DNA from 2 places in the Kribbella sp. NPDC051586 genome. Region 1 is predicted to be linked to the other one. Evidence: predicted binding sites of a transcription regulator. Region 1 holds the regulator's gene; the other holds the start of a gene.
The links. Region 1 encodes HrcA, which represses chaperone genes, less so after heat shock. Its sites were predicted from a motif close to TTGGCACTCGNNNNNNNCGAGTGCCAA; they were not measured.
Positions count from the first base shown of each region.

Region 2: the regulator HrcA is predicted to act here: its motif matches at 1,831-1,857, upstream of groES (co-chaperone GroES).

Region 1 covers NZ_JBITDF010000002.1:1,209,522-1,213,622, forward strand. The annotation lists gene ACIA58_RS16110 (16S rRNA (uracil(1498)-N(3))-methyltransferase) at 1-197, opposite strand, end outside; gene dnaJ (molecular chaperone DnaJ) at 366-1,508, opposite strand; gene hrcA (heat-inducible transcriptional repressor HrcA) at 1,540-2,562, opposite strand; gene ACIA58_RS16125 (Gfo/Idh/MocA family protein) at 2,688-3,791, opposite strand; gene ACIA58_RS16130 (ThuA domain-containing protein) at 3,776-4,101, opposite strand, start outside.
Region 2 covers NZ_JBITDF010000001.1:174,706-178,806, forward strand. The annotation lists gene groL (chaperonin GroEL) at 1-1,275, opposite strand, end outside; gene groES (co-chaperone GroES) at 1,404-1,700, opposite strand; gene ACIA58_RS00875 (peptidoglycan-binding protein) at 1,967-2,563, shown strand; gene ACIA58_RS00880 (methyltransferase domain-containing protein) at 2,573-3,733, shown strand; gene ACIA58_RS00885 (AraC family transcriptional regulator) at 3,745-4,101, shown strand, end outside.

The DNA.
Region 1 (4,101 bases):
TCATCCACCGCCACGCTCAGCCCGGCCTTCGAAGCACCCACCACAGGCCCTTCGGCCCAGGCACCGCACCCGTCCGTCAGCCGAATGCGCTCGCCCGCGTCGATCCGACGTACGACAGCCGCGTGCCGCCCTTCGGGACCGTCCAGCACCAGTTCGTCGCCGCCGAGGTCGGCGTGGAAGAACACCGCAACGCCCACCTACCGAGCACCCCCAACCGCCGGCGCCCACCGGCGCCCGTCCGAGGGGTTGACCCCTGAGATGATGGGTTCGGCCCCGAGAATCCGAGGGGCCAACCCAGCACCTGAGGGGTCGACCCCTGAGACGTCGAGGCGCGCGGGGGTGGGGTGAGGGAGCGGGTTCAGCATCTAGTGGGCGCCGAAGGCATCGCGGAGGCGGCCGAAGACGCCCTTGTGGGTGGCTTGGACGTGACCCTGGGGCCGCTCCTCGTCACGGGCGACCGCCAGTTGGCGCAGGAGATCGGCCTGGGCGTCGTCGAGCTTCGTCGGGGTTTCGACGATCACCTGGACGATCAGGTCGCCACGACCCGCGTGCCGCAGCCGGGGTACGCCGCGCGCGGTCAGCGTCTGCGCGGTCCCGGACTGCGTGCCGGGCCGGATCTCCAGCGGAGTCGTCTCGCCCTCGAGCGTCGGCAGGTCGATCGTCGTACCGAGCGCGGCCGCCGTCATCGGCAGGGTGACCGTACAGTGCAGGTCGTCGCCGTTGCGGGTGAAGATGTCGTGCGGCTCGACCTCGATCTCGACGTACAGATCGCCGGCCGGTCCGCCGCCGGGGCCGACCTCGCCCTGCCCGGACAGCTGCACCCGGGTCCCGCTGTCGACGCCACCGGGGATCTTCACGGTGACCGTACGGCGCGAGCGCACCCGCCCGTCGCCGGCGCACTCGACGCACGGGCTCGGGATCGTGGTGCCGTAGCCGCGGCAGTTCGGGCACGGGCGCATCGTCCGCACCTCGCCGAGGAACGACCGCTGCGTGTGGGTGACCTCGCCGCGGCCGTGGCAGATCTCGCAGGTGACCGGCTCGGACCCGGCCGCCGCGCCGGACCCGCTACAGGTCGGGCACAGTACGGCGGTGTCGACCTTGAGCTCCCGGGTCGTGCCGAACGCCGCCTCGGCCAGGTCGATCCGCAGCGGGATCAGCGCGTCCTGACCGCGACGGGTCCGCGGCCGCGGACCACGGGTCGCGCCGCCGGTCTGGCCGAAGAACGCGTCCATGATGTCGGTGAACGTGAACGCCTGCCCGAACCCGGCCCCGCCCGGCCCCGCGCCCGCGGAGGCGAACGGGTCGCCGCCGAGGTCGTGCATCTGCCGCTTCTGCGGGTCGCTGAGCACCTGGAAGGCGCGCCCGATCTCCTGGAACTTCTGGTGTGCGTCCTCGGAGTCGTTCACGTCCGGGTGGTACTGGCGTGCCAGTTTGCGGTACGCCTTCTTGATCTCGTCCGCTGACGCGTCACGGCTGACGCCGAGGACGGCGTAGTAATCGGTGCTCATACTCCAGACCAGGGGGTTGGTAGCAGGTTCGTCATGATTCGGCCAGGATCTGGCTGACGTAGCGGGCGACGGCTCGCACCGCGCCCATCGTGCTCGGATAGTCCATGTGGGTCGGGCCGACGATGCCGAGCGTGGCCAGCGCCTCCGACTTGGACCCGTAGCCGGTCGCGACCACCGACGTGGTGGCCAGCTCCTCGAACGGGTTCTCGTGACCGATGCGGACCGTCAGGGTCTGCGGGTTGGTCGCCTCGCCGAGCAGCCGGAGCAGGATGACGTGCTCCTCCAGCGCCTCCAGCACCGGCTTGACGTTGCGCTCGAAGTCGTCGCCGTACCGCGTCAGGTTGGCCGCGCCGCCGACTGCGATCCGCTGCTCGCCGACCTCGTCGGTGAACGCTTCGAGCAGCGTGGTGACGATCGACGCGACCAGCGAACGGTCACCCGGCGCGAACAGCTCGGGCACGCCGGCCAGCGACGTGGTCGCGTCGGTCAGACGCTGCCCGGCCAGGACGGTGTTGAGCCGCGAACGCAGGTCGGCGATCAATTGCTCGTCGACGTCGTGCGGGTGCTCGACGATCCGCTGCTCGACCCGGCCGTTGCTGGTGATGAGCACCAGCAGCAGCCGGCGCGGGCTCATCGTGACGACCTCGATGTGCCGGACGCTCGACCTGTTCAGCGACGGGTACTGCACGATGGCGACCTGTCGGGTGATCTGGGCGAGCAGCCGGACCGTACGGCGGACGACGTCGTCCAGGTCGACCGCGCCGGCCAGGAACGACGTGATCGCCTTCTTCTCGGCGACCGACAGCGTCTTGACCGTGCTCAGCTTGTCCACGAACAGCCGGTACCCGGCGTCGGTCGGGATCCGGCCGGCGCTGGTGTGCGGCTGGGTGATGTACCCCTCCTCCTCCAGCGCGGCCATGTCGTTGCGGACCGTGGCCGGCGAGACGCCGAGGTTGTGCCGGTCGACCAGGGCTTTCGACCCGATCGGCTCGTGAGTCGCCACGTAGTCCTCGACGATGGCGCGGAGCACATCCAGCTTGCGGTCGTCCAGCACGCGCACCACCCTCTCTCGATCGACCTTGGCACTCGAAAGTTCCGAGTGCCAGTCTACCGAGCCGGAGGAGCCCGCCCGACGCACGGCGGCGTGGGGCGGGTCTCAGCCTGATTCCCAGCTCGACCTCAAGCTGTCTCGGGCGACGCCCCCAACGGTACGGCGGCGGGCCGGTCGACCGTACTCGCGACGTCCACGGGCTGATCCTGGACAGCCGCTTCGAGCAGTGACTCGAGTACGTCGAGCACGTGGTACGCCAACGCTCCGTCAGCGCGGTGTGGCTCACCGCGACGGAGCGCCCGCGCCATGTCTGCCACACCGACACCCCGGCCGGCTCCGGCGTACCCACCGGCGACGGGGACCTCGGTCCACTCGCGCCGCGCGGCCATCGCGAGCTCGACCGTGCCGTCGAAGCCGTTCGGGTCCGGCACGGACAGGCTGCCCTCGGTCCCGTGGACTTCGATCCGCGGCAAGCGCGCAGCCCAGACGTCGAAGGACATCAGGACAGTGGTCAACGCACCGGACTCGTGCTCCAGTACGCCGGTGACGTGCGTCGGCACCTCCACCGGGAACGTCGTACCCGCTCGCGGTCCGGAGTGGATCTGCCGCTCCTGCTTCGACTGGCCGGCCCGCGCCGTGACCCGACGTACCGGACCGAGCAGGGTGACCAGACTGGTCACGTAGTACGGCCCCATGTCGAGGACCGGCCCACCGCCCGGCTGGTAGTAGAACTCCGGCGCCGGGTGCCACAGCTCATGCCCTGGCGTGACGAACGACGCAGTCGCGGCATGCGGTACGCCGATGTCGCCGCGGTCGATCACTGCGCGAGCGGTCTGCGTCCCCGTACCGAGCACGGTGTCCGGGGCGCAGCCGACGCGGAGGTCGTTCGCGGCGGCGTACTTCAGCAGCGGCTCCGCCGCGGCACGGTCCACGGCCAGCGGCTTCTCGCCGTACACGTGCTTGCCGGCCTCCATCGCGGCCTGGTGCACCGGTGCGTGTGCGGCCGGGATGGTCAGGTTGAGCACGATCTCGACGTCGTCCGCGGTGTACAGCTCGTCCGGGGTGAGCGCACGGATGCCCTCGTGCTGGTCCGCGATCGTCTCGGCGCGGCTGCGGTCGAGGTCGGCCACCGCGACCACGTCGACGCCGGGCAGCTTGGCCAGATGGTCGAGGTACGTGCCGGAGATGACGCCGGTGCCGACGATGCCGACGTTGGTCACTTGCTCGCCCACAGCAGCCCCCGCTCGATGATCGTGCGTACCTCGGGCGTCTCCAGGTCGTCCAGCTTGTGGCCGACCGTGCAGACGAAGACCTTGCCCTCACCCCAGGTGCGGGTCCAGATCGCCGGCATCACGGCCCCCTCGATCCACGGGTAGTCCGGGTGCGACTTGAACGTCGTCGTCGCGAGCACGTTGTTGGTCGGGTCGTAGTGCACGTAGTACTGCTCGGTGTGGACGTCGAAGTGCTCGATGCCTTCGACGATCGGGTGATCCTTCACGATCTCGACGCGGTAGTCGGTGAAGCCGTGCGGGTGCGAGATGA
Region 2 (4,101 bases), on a different contig from region 1:
GTCCAGCACGGTGGCCGCGTGCACGAGGGCGGAGCCGCCGCCGGCGACGATGCCCTCCTCGATCGCGGCCCGGGTCGCGGACACCGCGTCCTCGATCCGGTGCTTCTTCTCCTTGAGCTCGACCTCGGTGGCCGCGCCGACCTTGATCACGCAGACGCCGCCGGCCAGCTTGGCCAGCCGCTCCTGCAGCTTCTCGCGGTCCCAGTCGGAGTCGGTGCGCTCGATCTCGGACTTGATCTGGTTGACCCGGCCCTCGATGTCCTCGGCCTTGCCGGCGCCCTCGACGACCGTGGTGTTGTCCTTGGTGACCACGATGCGGCGCGCCGTACCGAGCACCTCCAGACCGACCTGGTCGAGCTTGAGGCCGACCTCCGGGGCCACGACCTGCGCGCCGGTGAGCGCGGCCAGGTCCTCCAGCATCGCCTTGCGGCGGTCGCCGAAGCCCGGCGCCTTGACGGCGACCGAGGTGAAGTTGCCGCGGATCTTGTTCACCACGAGGGTGGACAGGGCCTCGGCCTCGACGTCCTCGGCGATGATCAGCAGCGTCTTGCCGGACTGCACGACCTTCTCCAGCAGCGGCAGCAGGTCCGCGATCGCGGAGATCTTGCCCTGGTGGATCAGGATGTACGGGTCCTCCAGCACCGCTTCGCCGGCCTCGGCGTCGGTGATGAAGTACGGCGAGATGTAGCCCTTGTCGAACTGCATGCCCTCGGTGAACTCGAGCTCGGTCCCGAAGGTGTTCGACTCCTCGACGGTGATGACACCGTCCTTGCCGACCTTGTCGAACGCGTCGGCGATCAGCGTGCCGATCTCGGCGTCACGCGCGGAGATGGTCGCGACGTGGGCCATGTCGCCCTTGTCGTCGACCGCGCGGGCGGTGTCGACCAGCTTGGCCGAGATGGCCTCGACGGCCGCCTCGATACCGCGCTTGAGGCCCATCGGGTTGGCGCCGGCGGCGACCGCCCGCAGGCCCTCGTGCACCAGCGCCTGCGCCAGCACCGTCGCGGTGGTGGTGCCGTCACCGGCGATGTCGTTGGTCTTGGTGGCGACCTCCTTGGTCAGCTGCGCACCAAGGTTCTCGAACGGGTCGTCCAGCTCGACCTCACGGGCGACGGTGACACCGTCGTTGGTGATGGTCGGGGCGCCCCACTTCTTGTCCAGGACGACGTAGCGGCCCTTCGGGCCCAGCGTCACCTTCACCGTGTTCGCGAGCTTGTCGACGCCGCGCTCCAGCGCGCGCCGAGCGTTCTCGTCGAACTCGAGGATCTTCGGCATGAAAAATCCAGTCCCTCTCTGAAATCGCTAAATCGTTGCAGGTACGAACCATCGCCGGGTCCTGCACCGACTCCGCCCCGGCGCCGGAGGGCACCAGGGCGGTGTCGGTCAGGAACAGCGAGCGGTCGTCACTTGCTGACGACTGCGAGGATGTCGCGGGCGCCCAGGATCAGGTAGTCCTGGCCGTCGTACTTGACCTCGGTGCCGCCGTACTTGGAGTAGATGACCTTGTCGCCGACGGCGACGTCCAGCGGGACGCGGTTGCCGTTGTCGTCGATCCGGCCCGGGCCGACGGCGAGGATCTCGCCCTCCTGCGGCTTCTCCTTGGCGGTGTCCGGGATCACCAGGCCGGACTTCGTGGTCTGCTCGGCTTCGAGCGGCGCGACGAGGACGCGGTCCTCGAGCGGCTTGATCGTGACCGACACTTGCTGACCTCCACGGTCGATTTGCTTGGCTGCGTTCATGGTGGTCGCGCTCCCCTGCCGTCGCGGGGGTCAAGGGCCGGACCGCTGGCACCCTCACACCGAGAGTGCCAACACCGAATCTAGGCCGCGATTAGCACTCGGTCAACTCGAGTGCCAAAGGATTCTCACCCTGAGGCACTCAGGGCCGGTAAGCGGGCGGGCACGGATTGTGGTCAAGGCCGCGCGTTCATGGGACCGTTGCGTCAGAACGGGTCCGAGGAGGAGCCATGGCGTTCTCATTGCCGGCACTGCCCAAGCTCTCCGGCCGGACGATCGCACTCCTGGCCGCCGTCGCCGCGGTCGCGGTCGGAGCCGTCGCCGCCAACGCGTCGAAGCACGAGTCCCCGGCCGCCGCCGCACCAGCGGCCGCGCCGGCGCCCAAGGCCCCGACCGACCAGACCGCCTCCCACGAGGCGACCGCTGCCGAGCTCAAGGCGGCTGCCGCCCTGCCGCAGTGCCGGGCGGCCCGGCTCGTCCCGGTCAACCGCAGCTGGGGCATCCCGATGCCGTCGATCTACGCGAGCAGCAGCACCACCTGCAACCTCATGTACGGCGACGACCCGTACCGCGGCTCCAACCGGTACGGCGACCCGGACACCGCCATCCAGGTGCTCCAGCGCAACCTGAACTTCTGCTACGGCACCAAGCTCGCCGTCGACGGCATCTACGGCAGCAATACCCGCGCGGTGATCAAGTCGGTCCAGCGCAAGCACCACTTGGTCGTCGACGGCATCTACGGCCCCAAGACGCGCTCAGCGATGAACTGGCGCCTCTACTCGATGGCAACGAGAAGCTGGAGCAGGAGCTGTTCCAGCCCGCTCTAGAGTTGCCGGGTGACAGTCACGGCCTTGCTCGACGGACCGGGCGCAGAGGTGCTCGCGGCGGCGTGTGCGGAGTACCAGCCTGGGCGTGAGCTTCAGTTGGTCGAGAAGCTGCGACGCCGGTACGACGCGACGCTTGTCACCACTGCAGTCACGCAGGCCGCGCTGCGACGTCGGGCGGTTCCCAAGTTCGGTCCGGACGCCGAGCGCATGTACTTCACACCAGACGGCCTCGAGCAAGCCACTCGGACCACAGTCGGCACGCACCGCGCCGCACGGCTCGCAGCGACTCTGCCGGACGCCGGCGTGGTCGACCTGGGATGCGGGATCGGCGGCGACCTCATCAGCGCCGCCCGCGCAGGCCTGCGAGTGACTGGCGTCGAACGTGATCCCGAGACAGCGGCCACCGCCCGCGCCAACCTGGCAGCTCTCGGACTGGTCGGTGACGTCCTGGTAGGCGAGGCCGAGTCGACCGACCTCACGCCGTACGACGTGGTGTTCGCCGACCCAGCTCGGCGGGCGGATGGGCGGCGCGTGTTCGATCACAACGCCTACTCGCCGCCCTGGTCGTTCGTCCTCGAGCTGCTGCAGCGCACTGCCTGCGTCAAGGTGGCACCCGGCATCCCGCACGATGCGATCCCCGCTGGTGTGGAAGCGGAGTGGATCAGCGACTCCGGCGAGGTGAAGGAGGCCGCGCTGTGGTCCGGCGAGCTCTACGGCGGTACGCAGCGGCGGGCGACCCTGCTGCCCAGCCAGGCGACCGTGACGGACGCACCGGAAGCTGAGGTCGGTCCGGTCGGCCAGTACGTCTACGAGCCCGACGGTGCAGTCGTCCGGGCCGGTCTGGTCACTGCGGTCGCCGCAGCGGTAGACGGTTGGCTGCTGGATCCGCGTATCGCTTACGTCACGGCAGCGAAGCACATCCCGACGCCGCTCGCTTCGGCGTACGAGGTGGTGGACGAGCTGCCCTACAAGGAGAAGGCGCTGCGCTCCTGGGTTCGCGGCCAGGGCATCGGGACGCTGGAGATCAAGAAGCGCGGCGTGGACGTCGACCCGGCCCAGCTGCGTAAGAAGCTCGCTCCGAAGGGCTCGGCGTCGGCGACCCTGATCATCACCCGGATCGGCAGGGACGCAGTCGCCTACTCCTGCCGCAGGCTGGCCGACAGCCGATAGAATCCCCAGCTATGCCCGACGACGGCCAACCGCTCCGCTCGGAACTCTTCCCTGCTGCGGGCGCGCACGAGTGGGCCTCCGGCGGCACCAGCTCCGTACAGACGCATGAAGAAGGGCATCTGGTGTACGCCGCCCGCGGCGTGCTGTCCGTGCATACCGACCGGGGTACGTCGATCGTCCCCGCCAACCGAGTCGCCTGGACACCGGCCGGATTCACCCACCAGCACCGCGCGCACGGCGAGACCGACATGCGCATCGTGTTCCTGCCGGCCACACTCGCCCGGCACATCCCGGACCGCCCTGCGGTCTTCCTGGCCTCAGGCCTCGCCCGCGAGGTTGTGCTCGCCCTCACCAGCCGTCAGCTCGAC